3 regions of the Lysinibacillus sp. G4S2 genome follow, and region 3 is predicted to be linked to each of the others. Evidence: a T-box and tRNA genes for the amino acid it is inferred to sense, from the RefSeq annotation. Region 3 holds a T-box; the other regions hold tRNA genes.
The links. A T-box is a leader RNA that pairs with one kind of tRNA and senses whether it is charged. The one in region 3 lies ahead of metG (methionine--tRNA ligase), so its partner is inferred to be a tRNA-Met.

Region 1 (6,185 bases), 470 kb from region 3:
ACATCGACGGGGAGGTTTGGCACCTCGATGTCGGCTCATCGCATCCTGGGGCTGTAGTCGGTCCCAAGGGTTGGGCTGTTCGCCCATTAAAGCGGTACGCGAGCTGGGTTCAGAACGTCGTGAGACAGTTCGGTCCCTATCCGTCGTGGGCGTAGGAAATTTGAGAGGAGCTGTCCTTAGTACGAGAGGACCGGGATGGACACACCGCTGGTGTACCAGTTGTCTTGCCAAAGGCATCGCTGGGTAGCTATGTGTGGACGGGATAAGTGCTGAAAGCATCTAAGCATGAAGCCCCCCTCAAGATGAGATTTCCCATTACGCAAGTAAGTAAGATCCCTCAAAGACGATGAGGTAGATAGGTTCGAGGTGGAAGTGTGGTGACACATGGAGCTGACGAATACTAATCGATCGAGGACTTAACCACAATGTTTGAAACATTCAATGCACCGTTTATCCAGTTTTGAAAGAATAAAAACTATTAAAAATATGCTTGTAATTTTAATAAGATATGTTATAATAAGTATTGTCTTTTAAAATAGTCTAGTGATGATGGCAAAGAGGTCACACCCGTTCCCATACCGAACACGGAAGTTAAGCTCTTTAGCGCCGATGGTAGTTGGGGGCTTCCCCCTGTGAGAGTAGGACGTCGCTAGGCTATATGATAAAATTATTCCGAAGTAGCTCAGTTGGTAGTAGCACCTGACTGTTAATCAGGTTGTCGCAGGTTCGAGTCCTGCCTTCGGAGCCATTCTTGGAGAGTTGTCCGAGTGGCCGAAGGAGCACGATTGGAAATCGTGTAGGCGGTTAACACTGTCTCAAGGGTTCAAATCCCTTACTCTCCGCCAGCACTTTAAGGATTTTTTATTCCAAACGAAGGCCCCTTGGTCAAGTGGTTAAGACACCGCCCTTTCACGGCGGTAACACGGGTTCGAATCCCGTAGGGGTCACCATTTAATACCCAGATGGAGGATTAGCTCAGCTGGGAGAGCATCTGCCTTACAAGCAGAGGGTCGGCGGTTCGAGCCCGTCATCCTCCACCATTATTTAAATAAATCACCTTATTATCGCGGGGTGGAGCAGTGGTAGCTCGTCGGGCTCATAACCCGAAGGTCGTTGGTTCAAATCCGGCCCCCGCAACCAAAATGGTCCCGTGGTGTAGCGGTTAACATGCCTGCCTGTCACGCAGGAGATCGCCGGTTCGATCCCGGTCGGGACCGCCATTTTTTAAAAAATATGGGTCAGTAGCTCAGTTGGTAGAGCATTAGATTGAAGCTCTAAGTGTCGGCGGTTCGATTCCGTCCTGACCCACCATATTTTTTTGCCGGTGTAGCTCAGTTGGTAGAGCAACTGACTTGTAATCAGTAGGTCGTGGGTTCGACTCCTATCGCCGGCACCATGACTTTTCCGGAGGGGTAGCGAAGTGGCTAAACGCGGCGGACTGTAAATCCGCTCCTTAGGGTTCGGCGGTTCGAATCCGTCCCCCTCCACCAGTTTTTTATTCATAGGGGCATAGTTTAACGGTAGAATAGAGGTCTCCAAAACCTTTGATGTGGGTTCGATTCCTACTGCCCCTGCCAATTAATTAATTTCATGGCGGTTGTGGCGAAGTGGTTAACGCACCTGATTGTGGTTCAGGCATTCGTGGGTTCGATTCCCATCAGTCGCCCCATTTAATTTAAAATAATAAAATATAATAATATGGCGGTTGTGGCGAAGTGGTTAACGCACCTGATTGTGGTTCAGGCATTCGTGGGTTCGATTCCCATCAGTCGCCCCATTTATATATATTTAACTTTTGGGGTATAGCCAAGCGGTAAGGCAACGGATTTTGATTCCGTCACGCCCTGGTTCGAATCCAGGTACCCCAGCCATTTTTTTGCGGAAGTAGTTCAGTGGTAGAACACCACCTTGCCAAGGTGGGGGTCGCGAGTTCGAACCTCGTCTTCCGCTCCAAATATTAAGGCGGCATAGCCAAGTGGTAAGGCACAGGTCTGCAACACCTTTATCACCGGTTCAAATCCGGTTGCCGCCTCCATAATTTCTTACTTAATCGGTTTATCCGATTTTTTTTATCTCCATTGTGCCGGTGTGGCGGAATTGGCAGACGCGCACGACTCAAAATCGTGTTCCTTTGGAGTGTCGGTTCGACCCCGACCACCGGTATCAAAAACAACCCCGAGATGTTGATTTCTCGGGGTTTTCTTTTTCTATGTGCCAAATTTGTGCCAAATCTTTATTAACTTTACTCTTCATCTGTAACAGGTGTCGATTTGAAGTAATGTTGTATTGTTTATAAGAAAGTCATACCTTTGATAAAAATGGTCAACCGGAATTAAAAATTTCGGTTTTTTTTTATTTAATAAAAGAACCTTTAATAAAAGAACCTTTAATAAAAGAATTAGTTTAGTGGAAGAAAAGTACGTATTTTATTTATCTAGAAGTGCGGATTTATTTTCAACTAAAAAACACTATGTAAAAGAGTAGTACATTAGTAAAATAAAATATAAAAAGGTTTATTTAAAATGATGCTTCACATTTAGGAGGAAAAGATGAAACTTAATAATTTGTATAATTTTAAAAATGCAGTTAAGCATTATCTTGATGTTGATGCGCTTAAAATGCCAGAAGATATATCTTCATTCAATATTAGCAATTTGAGCTGGGTTGATCCTTTTAATTTTAGAGTTAGAAAACAAGAAGATAAGTATCGCACCCTGAAGATGCCAAATATATTAAATTTTGTAGCAGCTTATGAACATTTTAAGGATTTATCAAATTTCGATACAATTCAAAATTTAGATCCTTTACATAAACGCTTATCTGCAAACATTGAGACTGGGGATTTTGTATCAGGAGAATATGATAAACAATTAGAAGAAGATTTTAACAGACTATGTGTATATGACCAGCTGCTTAAGATGGATATAAAGGAATACTACGGAAGGGTATATACGCATTTAATTGACTTTGAAACACATCAAGAACGATTCCTATCTAATATGAATAGAGGAAATACAAATGGATTAATAGTGGGAAATTACTTGTCATTATATTTCGCAGAAAGTAACCTGAAGAATATCAGCAATGACATTAAAGAAGAAATTAGAAGATCAGGGATTGACTGTGAGTTCTCTTATTTCTCTGATGATTTTTACTTTTTCTGTAATAGAGGGGATGATGATGTAGTAACAAGAATCTTTGATGAGGTTTTAGAGAAGTATGAATTAGAAAGAAATGATAATAAAAAAGAAGTTTGGACATATGAATCTTTTAATAATTACAACTTAGTTGCAAGGTATTGGAAAAAATTAATTGCCCATTGTAATGTTAGATACGACATGGAAAGAGATGATAACAAGCTATATTTTATAAACCAACTTGTTTATAGAGTGTCAAAATTGGAAGATGATAAACTTAAAAAAGTCTTTATAAATAATTTCTTTAAAACAAAATATTTTAGAGAGTTAGACCTTGAAAATTATCAAGTTAAGGATTATGATTACCACCAATTATGTTATCTTCTTAAGTTATCTCCTGAAACTATGTTGTATACGATGGATAAATTTAATGATATGAGTAATTTTGATAACAATAAATTGCGTAAATTTTTCCAAGTTAGGTATAGAGAAGCCCTTAAAACAACGTTTAATGAAGAGCAATTATATTTTTATTACGCAATAAAAATATTTAATTTTATGGATATATTGATAGAAAATAAAACTCTCGTGCTCGAAACAAAAAATCAAATCTTAATTTCATATTACCTACAAGAAGGGCACTTTGAAAAAGAGGAAATTGATAAATTAAAAGAAAATGTCGGTGAAGAATATTGGTTTCAGAATTATCATCTAATATTGTATTCTGATGATTTAAAAGCAGATTTAGACAACAGTATTAAAAAATATTTAATTCCAAAAAGAGTGAAAAAGCCGAATCAAGAGAAATCTTATATGGATTTTTACAAAAAGAATATATCCTTAGCTATTCCAATAATAAGAGATATTCCAGACGTTCTTAATGAAATTGAAGATTACTTAGCATTAAGAATAGAGGAAAGTGAAGAAGACTTCGAAGATGAAGATCTGGATTTTTACAAAGAGGATGAATTGATAGATCCTATAGACATTGTTATGGAAATTGAAGATTAGCTTTATGAATAGAAGAAAGTGAGGAAAACTTCGAAGATGAAAATATGGATATGTAAATATAATTTTGTCGATTGTGAAACAAGTTCTTCAAACTTTTTTATAAATATCTAAAATGCAATTTAATGAATTAACTCCATGTTGTTTAGTCTTTATTCAAATGGAGTATTTGTTGCATTTTGCTAAGAAGAATTACATAGTTTGGCAATTACACAATGTAGCAACTTTACATGGAGCCTCTTGAGGGCATGAGTAATAAGCCAAGAAGCCAGCTATATTACGAGTTGGCTTTGCCTAAACAAGGCTATCATGCTTTTTTAGAAAGTTGGATAAAACAAGAGGGATATATGAATTATTTTATAAATGATTAAAACAAATAAATTTTAAAACAGCCTGTTGTGCCGACAATGTGCCAAATGAAAGAAAAAACTCAATTAAGCGAGAATAGAAAAGCCTTGATAATAAAGGGATTTCTATTCTTTTCTGTTTTTAGAATATGCACAATACCCCGACCACCGGTATCATTACAGCGAAGAATCCTTGATATATCAGGGATTCTTTTTTATGTGCGCCCGGCATGCGTATGAACTATAGGGTGCAAGTCCCGAACCCCGAAGACAGAAGTAGAGGTTAGCCAAGAGCAAGGGTGTCCGTGGCGACGCGGAATCTGAAGGAAGCTGGAGGCAAAACACCGGTCCGAGGAACACGAATCTCATATAAGGCTAGGTATGATTGGATGAGTGTGCATAACAACACAAAGTCCTTTCTGTCGAAGGTCATATCGAGTAAATGAGGCGGATAGATGGTGTGAAAGTGCATGCGCTTACCCGGGGAGGTCTGATGGAAACGCAAAGTACACTTTGTAACCTACTTAGCGATAGGTAGCTGAACCATCAGAAGTCAGCAGAGGTCATAGTACCATTCACTTCTAGAATGAATGGGAAGGACCGAACAATTCGGAGAGAATAGCCCTTGGCATGCAGTTTTCTATGGTAAACACAGAAAATCCAGAAGGACCGACTTAATGGAGGTAATGGTGAATCCCATGAGGGACATTGAGCGGGTGCAGTAGAAACTGTTATAAGAAGACAAGCTATTCACGGAGGAGTCGAACGAGATGTTAATGAATCAAATATTATCACGGGAGAATCTGCTTCTCGCACTCAAACGGGTGGAACGAAACAAAGGGAGTCATGGAGTAGACAAAATGCCCGTAAAATTCCTACGACAGCATGTAGTCGAAAACTGGCTAACGATTAAGAAGCAAATTCTTGAGGGAACCTACCAACCACAACCAGTTCGCAGAATCGAAATCCCGAAACCTGACGGCGGTGTGCGACTATTAGGAATCCCAACCGTGACAGACCGACTCATTCAACAGGCGATTGCCCAAGTGCTATCCAACCTATATGACCCGAACTTCTCGAATCATAGTTACGGATTTCGACCAAAACGAAGTGCTCACGATGCAATCCGAGAAGCCAAAGGTCATATAAAAGAAGGATACCGCTGGGTAGTAGATATGGACTTAGAGAAATTCTTCGACAAAGTAAACCATGACCGTCTAATGAGTACATTAGCGAAGAAAATTTCTGATAAACCTCTACTCAAGCTGATTCGTAGATACTTACAATCGGGTGTCATGATAAATGGTGTCGTTTATGATACAGATGAAGGAACACCCCAAGGGGGCCCACTGAGTCCACTTCTCTCAAATATTGTGCTGGATGAATTAGACAAAGAATTAGAGAAACGTGGTCATAAATTTGTCCGTTACGCCGATGACTGCAATATTTATGTGAAAACAAAACGAGCAGGAGAACGAGTGATGGCAAGTATCAAAACCTTTATTGAGAAGACGCTACGATTGAAAATAAATGAGAAGAAATCCGCAGTGGCTCGTCCTTGGCAACGTAAATTCCTAGGATTTAGCTTTACCTCCCGCAAAGAACCACAAGTTCGAATTGCGAAAGAGAGCATAAAGCGAATGAAGAACAAAATTCGGGAATTAACAGCTAGAAAGAAGCCATTTCCAATGGA
Region 2 (6,185 bases), 850 kb from region 3:
GAGGAAATGCTCAAGCAATTTTTTAATGAAGATATAGGAGATGGGGATTTATCAAGTGAATTTATATTTTCTGCTGAACAGCAGGGATCTTTTTCTTTTTATGCGAAAGAAAGCGGCATTTTTTGTGGAGCCCTCATCATTGAGCATGGATTTCTTTTACTTGATCGATCGATGGATATTACTCTTTATAGAAAAGATGGTGAAAAAGTAAATACTGGTGATGTTCTCGCTGTTATTCAAGGACCTCTTCAAAAGTTATTAATGGGTGAACGGGTAATTTTGAATCTTACTCAGCGTATGTCTGCTATCGCTACAGCTACAAATTTAGCGGTGCGTGAAACAGCAGGTACGAATGCGAAAATATGCGATACTCGCAAAACAATGCCTGGCATGCGTATGTTAGATAAATATGCTGTTAGAATCGGTGGTGCCTACAACCATCGCAATGGTTTATACGATGCGATAATGCTAAAGGATAATCATATTGCGTTTACAGGTAGTATTACTAAGGCAGTACAGGCTGCCCGAGAGAAAATCGGTCACACCATAAAAATCGAAGTGGAAATCGAAACAAAGGCCCAGCTAGATGAAGCAATTGTAGCTGGCGCAGACATTATTATGTTTGATAATCGCAGCCCTGAAGAAATACGTGAATGGCTTCCTGCTGTTCCCCCGCATATCGCTACAGAAGCTTCAGGAGGCATTACGCTTCATAACTTAAACACCTATGCTAAAACAGGCATTCAATGGATTTCTCTTGGAGCTTTAACACATTCAGTAATAGCCTTTGATATTAGTGCACTTGTACAAACGAAAGGAGTTAATTCTCTTGTCCATCACTAGTTTATTACAACAAACGTCACTACTACCAGATCATTATCGTGCATTATCTAAAAACGAAATGGAATCTCGTATTAAAGCTATAAAAAAGAAATTAGGCAGTACACTCTTCATCCCGGGCCATCATTATCAAAAAGATGAAGTAATTCAATTTGCAGATGTAACAGGAGATTCTTTGCAGCTTGCTCAATTATCAGCTACTAACAAGGAAGCTAAACATATAGTATTTTGTGGTGTACATTTTATGGCGGAAACAGCTGATATGCTTACATCTGAACAGCAGCATGTTTACTTACCTGATATGCGAGCAGGCTGTTCAATGGCCGATATGGCAGACATTTACCAAACAGAACACGCATGGCCAATTTTACAACAACTTTTTGGCGATACCATTATCCCGCTAACATATGTCAATTCTACTGCTGCCATTAAAGCATTTACGGGTAGACATGGAGGAGCCTGTGTGACATCATCCAATGCAAAAGAAATGGTGAGATGGGCATTTACACAAAAACAACGTATTTTCTTTTTACCAGATCAACATTTAGGTAGAAATACTGCGTATGATTTAGGAATACCGCTAGAAAATATGGCCGTCTGGAATCCTCAAACAAATATGCTCGAGACAGATCAGTCCCCAGAAAACATACAAGTCATCTTATGGAAGGGACACTGCTCTGTACACGAAGGCTTTACCGTTCAGCATACGGAGATTGTACGTAAAACTCATCCAAACATGCGCATCATTGTTCATCCTGAATGTAATCGCGAGGTTGTTGCTGCTGCAGATGATGCAGGTTCTACAAAATACATTATTGATACGATTAATAAGGCACCAAGTGGTTCTGCTTGGGCGATTGGCACAGAAATGAATCTCGTTAATCGTATTATCAAGCAGCACCCCGATAAGCAGATTATATCCTTAAATGAGAACTTTTGCCCTTGTCTTACGATGAACCGAATCGATTTACCTCATTTACTTTGGTGCCTTGAAAGTATCGAACAAGGGCAACCACATAATCGTATTCAAGTAGAAGCTCATGCCGCTGAAGAAGCACGTAGTTCACTTGAAAGAATGCTATTACGACCAAAAGAGGCTGGGACAAAACCTCACTAAAAAGTAAATATAGTAAGAAGCCCGAAAAATTTTACGAACAGTAAAGTTTTCCGGGCTTTGTATTTGAACATATAAATTTTGATAAAAAGAAAGGACACCCTCTGATAAAATTAAAGTAACCAAACCATAACCAATCAGAAAGAAGTGTCCTTATGCTTAAAAATTATAATATGCATCAAGTTGTTTTACGCTAAATTTAGAAATAAAACTTCAAGAAAATGATATCGCTACGCCATCAATGATTTAGTGGAAAGTATTCCAAATGAAGCATTCGATTCATTTCTTCGAAACACGGGTTGCCCAGCTTATCACCCGCGAAAAGGTACAAAACCTTCTAAAATGCCGAGAATCTCGTAATAGAGGAAAACAGATTAAAAAGAGAGGTATATCTTACGAACGGTTTGTATTGCTACTGCTATTGATAGACAGGGTAATCTAATTATGGAGTTATTATGTAGAGGTAGAATGACACACCAAGAATTAGAAAGACTCTATGACGGTCGTGTAGGGGGTAACTCTATCTTTTGTACTGATAGTCATAAGAGTTATGTTCAGTTTGCCAAGATTTTTCATTGGAACATAAGCGTATACAAAGAGGAAAACGTAAAGAAGGAATTTACCATATTCAACACATTAATGCTGTACACAGCAAATTAAAAAAGTGGATGAATAAGTTTAATGGTGTTGCAACTAAATATATCAGCAATTATTTGTATTGGTTTAAATGGCTATAATTATTTGAAACTGACAAAGAAGTTGTTAAAATCAAGAACTTTATGGTTCAATGCAATGTAGCCCATGCTTATACAAGAGTAACAATATTTATTTAGGTATATACATTTGTAATATTAGGAATAACGAATTATTTATATTTCATGGAGGAAAATTTCAATGATAAAAAGTAATTTTAAAATAGAAAATATTCCAGCGATTTTATGGGGTGACAAATCAGATAAGTTATTTGTGGTAGTGCATGGTAACATGTCAAATAAGGCAGATGACTCGATTATTGTATTTGCAGAAGAAGCAACAGCAGTAGGTTATCAAGTGCTTAGTTTTGATTTACCTCAACATGGTGACCGTAAGGATGATACTTATCTTTGCAAAGTTCAAAACTGTGTTCAAGACCTTAATACAATTATGATCTATGCAAAATCGTTATCAAATAATATAAGCATTTTTGCTTGTAGCATGGGAGTATATTTTAGCCTATTAGAATATAGCCATGAGCCGTTGAAGCAGTGTTTGTTTCTCTCTCCTGTGGTAAATATGGAACGTATCATAAATAATATGATGACATGGTTTAACGTAAGTGAGAGTAGACTAAAAATAGAGAAAGAAATTTCTACACCTATTGGACAAACTCTCTATTGGGACTACTACTGTTATGTGAAAGAACATCCTATTGTTGCTTGGAATAATCCAACTTCAATTCTCTATGGTTCAGAAGATAACTTATGTGAGTTTGACGTTGTATCTGAATTTAATAAACGTTTTAACTGTAATTTGCAAGTAATGGAGAACACTATTTCCATTCTGAGGAACAGTTGCAGTATTTCAGACAATGGCTGAAAAAACATATATACGTTAAATGATAATAAAAAATGATTGATGTATAATCTTCTTTAAAAGCGCATTAAGGGAAGTCAAAATGGCTTCCCTTAAAAGTTATATAATTTCAACATTGTTTTAAAACATCACCTTTCCTTTAATATCAGCTAGTTATATCCCAGACTCTTTTCGTTTTAGTTGATGGACGTTTTTTCAAAGATACATAGTACCAGTTGCTATTTTTATATTTCTCTATTTCTAAAAAGTTATCTTTCTACACAAAAAAGACAGTAGATGTAAGTTACATCTACTGTCTTTTTTAGTATGACCCGTACGGGATTCGAACCCGTGTTACCGCCGTGAAAGGGCGGTGTCTTAACCACTTGACCAACGGGCCAATGGCGGAGAAGGAGGGATTTGAACCCTCGCGCCGGTTACCCGACCTACACCCTTAGCAGGGGCGCCTCTTCAGCCTCTTGAGTACTTCCCCAAATAAAAAATGGCTCCGAAGGCAGGACTCGAACCTGCGACAACCTGATTAACAGTCAGGTGCTACTACCAACTGAGCTACTTCGGAATAATGGTGGGCCTAAATGGACTCGAACCATCGACCTCACGCTTATCAGGCGTGCGCTCTAACCAGCTGAGCTATAGGCCCTTGGAGCGGGTGATGAGAATCGAACTCACGACATCAGCTTGGAAGGCTGAGGTTTTACCATTAAACTACACCCGCAAATATGGTGGGTCAGGACGGAATCGAACCGCCGACACTTAGAGCTTCAATCTAATGCTCTACCAACTGAGCTACTGACCCATATTATCATGCTAAGCTTTCTTTACTCTTTTGCTTCTCATGTATTTCTTTTTAAAAAAATGGCGGTCCCGACCGGGATCGAACCGGCGATCTCCTGCGTGACAGGCAGGCATGTTAACCGCTACACCACGGGACCATTTGGTTGCGGGGGCCGGATTTGAACCAACGACCTTCGGGTTATGAGCCCGACGAGCTACCACTGCTCCACCCCGCGTTAACAATATTCTTTTCAAGTCTTTAAACACCATTTATAGAAATAAAACTGGAGGAGGTAGAGGGATTCGAACCCCCGCGCGGTGTTACCCGCCTGTCGGTTTTCAAGACCGATCCCTTCAGCCAGACTTGGGTATACCTCCGTGACAATATATAAATGGTGGACCTTGCAGGACTCGAACCTGCGACCGGACGGTTATGAGCCGTCTGCTCTAACCAACTGAGCTAAAGGTCCTTTAAGATGGCGGCAGAGGGGATCGAACCCCCGACCTTACGGGTATGAACCGTACGCTCTAGCCAGCTGAGCTACGCCGCCAGGATCTTTATACTGGTTATCTTTTTGGTGGAGCCTAGCGGGATCGAACCGCTGACCTCCTGCGTGCAAGGCAGGCGCTCTCCCAGCTGAGCTAAGGCCCCAAAGAATGGTCGGAATGACAGGATTCGAACCTACGACCCCTTGGTCCCAAACCAAGTGCTCTACCAAGCTGAGCTACATTCCGATAAACAAATATTTATATGGCGCGCCCGACAGGAGTCGAACCCATAACCTTCTGATCCGTAGTCAGACGCTCTATCCAATTGAGCTACGGGCGCTAATTATTAAAAAAATGGTGCCGAGGGCCGGAATCGAACCGGCACGGTAGTCACCTACCGCAGGATTTTAAGTCCTGTGCGTCTGCCAGTTCCGCCACCCCGGCACATTTGGAGCGGAAGACGAGGTTCGAACTCGCGACCCCCACCTTGGCAAGGTGGTGTTCTACCACTGAACTACTTCCGCATGTGCATAAGATTTATTTATCCTGGCAATTATGAAATTCTGAAAAAATGGTGCGGGTGAAGGGAGTCGAACCCCCACGCCTTGCGGCGCTAGATCCTAAGTCTAGTGCGTCTGCCAATTCCGCCACACCCGCATATTTTGTTGGCAATTTAAATGGTGAGCCATGAAGGACTCGAACCTTCGACCCTCTGATTAAAAGTCAGATGCTCTACCAACTGAGCTAATGGCTCAAAACTATGGTGCCGGCTATAGGAATCGAACCCACGACCTACTGATTACAAGTCAGTTGCTCTACCTGCTGAGCTAAACCGGCAAATGGTGGAGGATGACGGGCTCGAACCGCCGACCCCCTGCTTGTAAGGCAGGTGCTCTCCCAGCTGAGCTAATCCTCCTGGGTATAATGCCTAGCGACGTCCTACTCTCACAGGGGGAAGCCCCCAACTACCATCGGCGCTAAAGAGCTTAACTTCCGTGTTCGGTATGGGAACGGGTGTGACCTCTTTGCCATCATCACTAGACTATTTTAAAGACAAGATTTATTATAACATATTTTCGTTATAATCGCAAGCTTTTTTTAAAACTTTCTTGTTCTTTCAAAACTGGATAAACGGTGCATTGAATGTTTCAAACATTGTGGTTAAGTCCTCGATCGATTAGTATTCGTCAGCTCCATGTGTCACCACACTTCCACCTCGAACCTATCTACCTCATCGTCTTTGAGGGATCTTACTTACTTGCGTAATGGGAAATCTCATCTTGAGGGGGGCTTCATGCTTAGATGCTTTCAGCACTTATCCCGTCCACACATAGCTACCCAGCGATGCCTTTGGCAAGACAACTGGTACACCAGCGGTGTGTCCATCCCGGTCCTC
Region 3 (6,185 bases):
CAGTGGTGCCACTTCGTTAATGCTCTCTGGTAAGTCCACTTGCTCACGCCACACCACTTCATCTATTCCTAGCATTTTTCTCACCTTCTCAGCTGAAAACGGTAAAAATGGATGGAGCAATTGGCCAAAATTAGCAATAATATATACACAAGTAGCTAGCGTTTGATTTCCAGCTTCCACATTTTCTTTCACCTGTAGCCATGGCTGTTGCTCGTCAAAATAGCGATTAGCCGCACGAATATATTCAAATATAGCCTCTAAAGCTTGTTTGAAATGACCCGCTTCAATATGAATCCCAACCTCATTAAAGAGCTGAATCGTATGTTTTTGAATAGTGCCATCTACCTTAGCATGAGGCACTTGACTATCAAAGGATTTCTCTAAAAACTTCAATGTACGATTGACGAAATTTCCATAAGCGCCAAGTAACTCACCGTTATGACTATAAATAAATTCTCGCCAAGAAAAATCAGTATCACGGTTTTCTGGTGCATTCATTGTTAAAAAATAACGAATAGAATCTGCATCATAGCGGCTCAAAATATATGGCACCCAAACCGCCCAGTTTTGGCTCGTTGATAATTTTCGTTTTTCTAATGTCAAATATTCGTTTGATACAATATGTGTAGGTAATGCCTTTGCTCCTATCCCCATAAGAATGGCTGGCCATATAACGGTATGGAACGGAATATTATCCTTACCATGCACATAATACGAAATCGTTTCTTCATTCCATAAATCTTCAATAGCTATTTGATGCTGCTTCGCCCATTCGATACTTGCTGTGAAGTAACCTGCTACCGCTTCAATCCACACATATATCTTTTTGCCCTCAAAACCTGGTACGGGCACATCTATACCATTCGGTAAATCCCTCGTTACAGCACGGTCTGGAACCCCTTCTGCCAAGTAACGTTCAGTTAAACCTATAGCATTGTCTCGCCAGCGATTTTCTGTCTTTGCCTCTGCTAAATAAGTCTCCAGCCTCCCTTGAAACTGACTAAACGCAAAATAAAAATGCTCTGTCCCCTTGATAATTGGCTCAGTCCCACAAATTTTGCAGCGCTTATCAATTAAATCGAGTGGGTCTAAAATCGTTGAGCAATTATCGCATTGGTCACCTCGTGCCTTCGCACCACAGTTCGGACAAATCCCCTCTACAAACCGATCTGGCAAAAACTGCTTATCTGTTTCACAGTATGCTTGTTCGATTCTCTTTTTATATAAAAAATTATTCGCTAGTAGTTGTAAAAAAATCCTCTGAACAGAATCATGATGGTGCTTAGCGTCTGTTCTCGTATACAAATCATACGTAAATCCTAAATCGTTGAAACATCTTGTAAACTCCTCATGATAATGATTAGCAATAGCCTCCGTTGTCGTGTTTTCCTGTGCAGCTCGAATCGAAATCGGTGTGCCATTACAGTCACTACCTGAAACATATAAAACCTTCTCACCCTTTTGTCGGTAATATCTAGCCAAAATATCACCTGGTAATAATGCGGCAACATGCCCTAAATGCAATGAACCATTTGCATATGGCCACGCCCCTCCAATAACAATCGTCATCCTAAGTTGCTCCCCTCGAAAAAAGTGTAGATCAATTACGCCTCGGCATAATTGCGTCTGGATTTTGATTGCGCTAGCACAATCAAAATCCGTGACATCCACCCGAGGCTTTATCTTCATTCAGGCAAGTCCTGAATGAAGATAAAAAAAAACGCCCTAATCAAAATTGATTAGGACGAGTTTACCCGTGTTACCACCTATATTTACAAATAGCTCACACTATTTGCCTCCATCAGTGCGTCTCATTTCATTTTATCAATTATGCCTCGGCATAATTGCGTCCGGAATCGGTTTTGTGCTCGCACAAAGAACTCCTTTCCGATTCTGTGACATCCGCCGGAGGCTTACTTCTTTGGGCGGGTGTTTAAACACCTGCTCAAAGAAATGAGAGATACTGCCGCTGTTGTAACGAGTGCCCATCTCGTCGTAATCTACTCGCAAACTTGCTTTCGGTACGAAGCTCAAAGGTCATTTTCAAAAGGGGACATTTACCTCATTTCCACCAACAGAGGCTCTCTATATAATGCTTATCCAATTTACTTTTCCTTATCAATGCTTTTACTATAGATTGGCATCATTTTACTCTTTTTCCTTGTGAATTGCAATGCATGTCGATAAATGACTGAAAGTTCTCGATAAAATGAAAAAGTTGGTGGATAAAATAAAAAATGTAGTCGATAAAATTCTATCCTAGCTTCAAATAGAGTAATTCATTTAAATTATCAATAACAATATCTGCATTTTGTAGTTCAATTTCCTGCGCAAAGTCGAAACGAACTCCAACCGAGAGCAGTTGATTGTCACGAGCCGCTTGAATATCAGAAGAACGATCCCCCACAACTGCTCCGCCTAGAATATCATTTTCCTCGATGACCTTTTTCACTAAATCAGATTTATGACCACTCGAAACGGACTGAATACTATATGTACCTTTGATAAAACGTTGCAATTGATAGGTTTCTACTATTGCTTGTAAATACTCAACTTGTCCATTACTTGCTATGAATAAATGATAGTTTTCTGCCAAAGTAGCAAGTGTTTGCTCTGCATTTGGATACAATGCACCCTGACGATTACGAATTTGTTCAATAAGCTTAACATGGAATAATGCATTGCTCTCTTCACGTATCTCTACCGTATGCATTGGACATAACGTTTCCCAAACAACAGGTAATGGAACACCCATAATTTCTCGGTATGTCTCTATTGGTGTATCTCCCTGCCACAAGCCCTTTGCACGCAACACATCAAACGTTGCCGATAATGCAGGCTCTAAAATTAGATTTGTTTGAAATAAAGTACCATCCATATCAAAAATAATTACTTTTTTCATAAAATCACCCCTTCTAATGTTATGAACGTTTTCAACTCTTTATTGTTGCTCTTTAATGTCATTTAAAATAATATGACCCCCCTCTAGTTCCTAAAACTAAAGGAGGTTCATATTTTTTAAGGCTCTAAGGGTACTACCATTTCTAATTCCTTTATTTCCTCCCGATAACCTTGCTCATTCCTCTTACCTGGTTTAAGCGTCAGAGACTTCGGTATTTTTTCCATAGGAGGGAGTGCTAGTATAATATGGTGTCCATAATCCTTGGTCGCTCCCATTTGTATATTAGCCCCATCGTATAACGCCCCTTCACTATCAGTCACCTCATACTCAAAAAATGTCCATTTATCATTTTTGTCTAACTCTCTTGGATAATCTACTAGGACATCTATTCGTGTCGATAGTGGTGTGAATGATACCTGTGCAACGTTTAACTTATATAACCCATCATTAGTACTAGATTTTACATTTGGATGGAAGGTAATAACTTCTTCCTTTAATTTTTTAAGAGTAAAATCCACATGCCAATTACCTTTGTAGCCAAATAAATCTCTTCCATCTAACGCAACTTCAATTTTATCCCCGTATATATCTGTATTTGATAAAGTGAATTCATGATGTTCAATAATTGTGTTTTTATCAATATCATCCTGACCTACAGAACCTATCGCAACATCGATTGGCTCCCCATTGATTGTTAGCTCACTCATACCTGCAACCTCTTCTTCTAAAGAAACACCATTCTGCCCTGTATAAGCAACCGTAACTAATAATCTATTACCATCATATACCGCTTCTTCAACAGCCATTGTAAGACCTGCATGTGTATCCTTCTTTCCTATTTTTGTCATCAAATGGTTTTGTTCAATTTTTTTAGCTGCAATATCCCCAAATTCAGCATAAATGGCTCCAATATAAGGTACATTGGCTAGTGCAGTCGCTATTGCAGGGGAGAAAAATCCCGAACCTAGTAGTGCTATGCATAATCCACAGGCAACAAGAAGAGTTTTTATAATTCTAATGTTCAGCTTCTTCCTTTTTGCTGCACTTATTGCCGCCTGCTCTCTCATCATCAATTGTTGAAGTGGAATATCGATCCGATCAATAGGTTGATTATTATTTTCCTTACTCATACAAGTAGCCCTCCCTTAAGATTGGTTTTAACTCTTTCTTAGCTCTATTAATATAGGATTTCACCGTTCCCTCAGGACATCCCAGCATTTTTGCAATTTCTTTGACAGAGAAATCATGATAAAAGCGTAACCACATAATCGTTTTATACTTGGCATCTAATGTTTCAATAGCCTCTTTTAAATCCAATGAACAATTAACATTGTCCATATTTTGATTTCCAGCTAACTCTGCAAAAAACTCCTCATCTCCTGAAGTAAATTTTCTTGAATCTTTTCTAATAAAATCAATTGATTTATAAACAACAATCTTAATAATCCACCCTGGAAAACTGCTTGGATTCTTTAATGTTTTCAATGTTGTATAGGCTTTATAAATAGATTCTTGATAAATATCAAGCGCATCTTGCTCATTTCGAACGTACGAGTAGGCAGTACGATATAATTTTTCACGCATTAAAGCAATCAACTGCTCAAATGCTTCATCATCCCCCCTTTTTGCGCTTTTAACCAACTTTTGTATATCCACCAAATCTCCTCCTTCTGGCTACACTTTAAAGTCGTTTGAGAAAAGGAAAACGTTGCAAAAAAAAAATAGATGTCCCCTCTTACAAATAGAGGCATCCATTTTTTAATATTATTCAAAAAACTCCATATGCGTTTTTTCTTTCTTATAGTAATCCAATCGATCCTGTAAAGTCCCTGTATGGAATTCGAATTTATGACCGTCTGGATCCGTGAAATAAATCGATTTTTTATCACTTATATCTCTTTGTCTGCCTTCTAGTATGTTGACATTATGTTGGACTAGCTTTTCATACATTTTGTCAAAATCATCCTCATGGATTGAAAATGCTATATGAGTATAGGATTGATGGATTTCATTGCGTGGAATATCCTGTTCTACATTAAGAGCAAGCCACAGCCCATTTACATCAAAATAGGCTGTACTTCTCCCCTTCACTAGTAACTTTGCGTCTAAAACTTTTTCATAAAATGCGATGGATTCCTCTAGATTTGATACTGAAAATAATAAATGATTAATGTTCTGGATTGTCATGTGTGTGTGCCCCTAACTTTGAAATCGCTGATAGAAGTAGGTTTATCGCTGATAGACAGGCTAAAATCGCTGATAAATCCCTCCATATCGCTGATAAAATGCCGATTTGCGCTGATAAAGCTTCCAATTCCGCTGATAGCTCGCTCTCTCACTCTTATCAAGATTCATTTATTTTGATTTTTTACCTTTCTTTAAACCTTTCGCGACTTGCTTCCATTTGCGTTGCTCAGTTAGTCTTGCCTGTTCATTTGTTTTTCGTTCGATAAAAGCAAGCTCTTTTTGTAGCTTAAAATAGCTTTGGAGACGTGATTGTTCAAGCACGCCATCTGTAATCGCTTGCTTTACAGCACAATGTGGCTCCTTTTTATGTGTACAATCCCGATAATGACAGGCTGCCGAAAGTTCCTCGATATCCTTAAAGCTAGAGGATAAACTATCCCCCTGATCCCATAATTGTAGCTCTCGCATTCCAGGTGTATCGATTAAACAACCGCCACTCGGCAGTATCACTAACTCACGATGTGTTGTTGTATGGCGCCCCTTTGCGTCATCTTCACGAATATCCGAAACCTTCATATAGTCCTCACCACTAAGAACATTCGTCAATGTGGATTTCCCTGCACCAGAAGAACCGAGCAAGGCTCCTGTTACGCCTTCCGTAAATAGCGAACGAATATCTACTAAGCCTTCACCTGACAGAGCGCTAGTCACAAAAACATCTACACCGAACGCTACAGATTCAACCTCACTGATCATACTAGAAATATCTTCACATAAATCAGCCTTCGTCAATACAACAACCGGCTTCGCACCTGAATCCCACGCAGCTACTAAATAACGTTCTAGACGACGAATATTAAAGTCTGCATTCAAGCTCATAACTAAAAGCACGATATCAACATTCGACGCTACAATCTGCTCTTGTATTTCCGCCCCCGCAGCCTTACGTGAAAAGACTGATTTTCGTGTAAACAATTTATGAATAATCGCCTTTTCCTCACCAGGCATTTTCTCAACTAGCACCCAATCCCCAACTGCTGGGAAATCCTCACGTGCTAATGACGTATACGCGTAATGTCCAGCAATCGTTGCTAGC

Region 1: it has a tRNA-Met gene. The T-box ahead of metG (methionine--tRNA ligase) is inferred to sense a tRNA for this amino acid. The anticodon was not compared.
Region 2: it has a tRNA-Met gene. The T-box ahead of metG (methionine--tRNA ligase) is inferred to sense a tRNA for this amino acid. The anticodon was not compared.

The regions. Positions count from the first base shown of each region.
Region 1 covers NZ_JAUCFJ010000002.1:4,659,141-4,665,325, reverse strand. Annotated here, with positions in the region: rRNA gene QUF91_RS23910 (23S ribosomal RNA) at 1-424, shown strand, start outside; rRNA gene rrf (5S ribosomal RNA) at 540-655, shown strand; tRNA gene QUF91_RS23900 (tRNA-Asn) at 672-748, shown strand; tRNA gene QUF91_RS23895 (tRNA-Ser) at 754-845, shown strand; tRNA gene QUF91_RS23890 (tRNA-Glu) at 876-950, shown strand; tRNA gene QUF91_RS23885 (tRNA-Val) at 965-1,040, shown strand; tRNA gene QUF91_RS23880 (tRNA-Met) at 1,066-1,140, shown strand; tRNA gene QUF91_RS23875 (tRNA-Asp) at 1,145-1,220, shown strand; tRNA gene QUF91_RS23870 (tRNA-Phe) at 1,236-1,311, shown strand; tRNA gene QUF91_RS23865 (tRNA-Thr) at 1,321-1,396, shown strand; tRNA gene QUF91_RS23860 (tRNA-Tyr) at 1,407-1,490, shown strand; tRNA gene QUF91_RS23855 (tRNA-Trp) at 1,504-1,577, shown strand; tRNA gene QUF91_RS23850 (tRNA-His) at 1,594-1,669, shown strand; tRNA gene QUF91_RS23845 (tRNA-His) at 1,702-1,777, shown strand; tRNA gene QUF91_RS23840 (tRNA-Gln) at 1,797-1,871, shown strand; tRNA gene QUF91_RS23835 (tRNA-Gly) at 1,879-1,953, shown strand; tRNA gene QUF91_RS23830 (tRNA-Cys) at 1,962-2,035, shown strand; tRNA gene QUF91_RS23825 (tRNA-Leu) at 2,083-2,163, shown strand; gene QUF91_RS23820 (RNA-dependent RNA polymerase family protein) at 2,550-4,148, shown strand; gene ltrA (group II intron reverse transcriptase/maturase) at 5,263-6,185, shown strand, end outside.
Region 2 covers NZ_JAUCFJ010000002.1:4,276,134-4,282,318, forward strand. Annotated here, with positions in the region: gene nadC (carboxylating nicotinate-nucleotide diphosphorylase) at 1-843, shown strand, start outside; gene nadA (quinolinate synthase NadA) at 830-1,957, shown strand; partial or broken gene QUF91_RS21710 (IS5/IS1182 family transposase) at 2,110-2,275, shown strand; partial or broken gene QUF91_RS21715 (IS1595 family transposase) at 2,276-2,787, shown strand; partial or broken gene QUF91_RS21720 (alpha/beta hydrolase) at 2,849-3,552, shown strand; tRNA gene QUF91_RS21725 (tRNA-Glu) at 3,834-3,905, opposite strand; tRNA gene QUF91_RS21730 (tRNA-Ser) at 3,908-3,998, opposite strand; tRNA gene QUF91_RS21735 (tRNA-Asn) at 4,009-4,085, opposite strand; tRNA gene QUF91_RS21740 (tRNA-Ile) at 4,090-4,166, opposite strand; tRNA gene QUF91_RS21745 (tRNA-Gly) at 4,168-4,241, opposite strand; tRNA gene QUF91_RS21750 (tRNA-Phe) at 4,247-4,322, opposite strand; tRNA gene QUF91_RS21755 (tRNA-Asp) at 4,383-4,458, opposite strand; tRNA gene QUF91_RS21760 (tRNA-Met) at 4,462-4,536, opposite strand; tRNA gene QUF91_RS21765 (tRNA-Ser) at 4,586-4,678, opposite strand; tRNA gene QUF91_RS21770 (tRNA-Ile) at 4,694-4,770, opposite strand; tRNA gene QUF91_RS21775 (tRNA-Met) at 4,778-4,851, opposite strand; tRNA gene QUF91_RS21780 (tRNA-Ala) at 4,877-4,952, opposite strand; tRNA gene QUF91_RS21785 (tRNA-Pro) at 4,959-5,035, opposite strand; tRNA gene QUF91_RS21790 (tRNA-Arg) at 5,053-5,129, opposite strand; tRNA gene QUF91_RS21795 (tRNA-Leu) at 5,145-5,233, opposite strand; tRNA gene QUF91_RS21800 (tRNA-Gly) at 5,239-5,313, opposite strand; tRNA gene QUF91_RS21805 (tRNA-Leu) at 5,362-5,446, opposite strand; tRNA gene QUF91_RS21810 (tRNA-Lys) at 5,468-5,543, opposite strand; tRNA gene QUF91_RS21815 (tRNA-Thr) at 5,551-5,626, opposite strand; tRNA gene QUF91_RS21820 (tRNA-Val) at 5,630-5,705, opposite strand; rRNA gene rrf (5S ribosomal RNA) at 5,716-5,831, opposite strand; rRNA gene QUF91_RS21830 (23S ribosomal RNA) at 5,947-6,185, opposite strand, start outside.
Region 3 covers NZ_JAUCFJ010000002.1:5,130,609-5,136,793, forward strand. Annotated here, with positions in the region: gene metG (methionine--tRNA ligase) at 1-1,569, opposite strand, end outside; T-box leader at 1,738-2,131, opposite strand; gene QUF91_RS26100 (HAD hydrolase-like protein) at 2,255-2,902, opposite strand; gene QUF91_RS26105 (DUF4179 domain-containing protein) at 3,019-4,032, opposite strand; gene QUF91_RS26110 (sigma-70 family RNA polymerase sigma factor) at 4,025-4,558, opposite strand; gene fosM (FosM family fosfomycin resistance protein) at 4,667-5,089, opposite strand; gene QUF91_RS26120 (hypothetical protein) at 5,070-5,216, opposite strand; gene rsgA (ribosome small subunit-dependent GTPase A) at 5,258-6,185, opposite strand, start outside.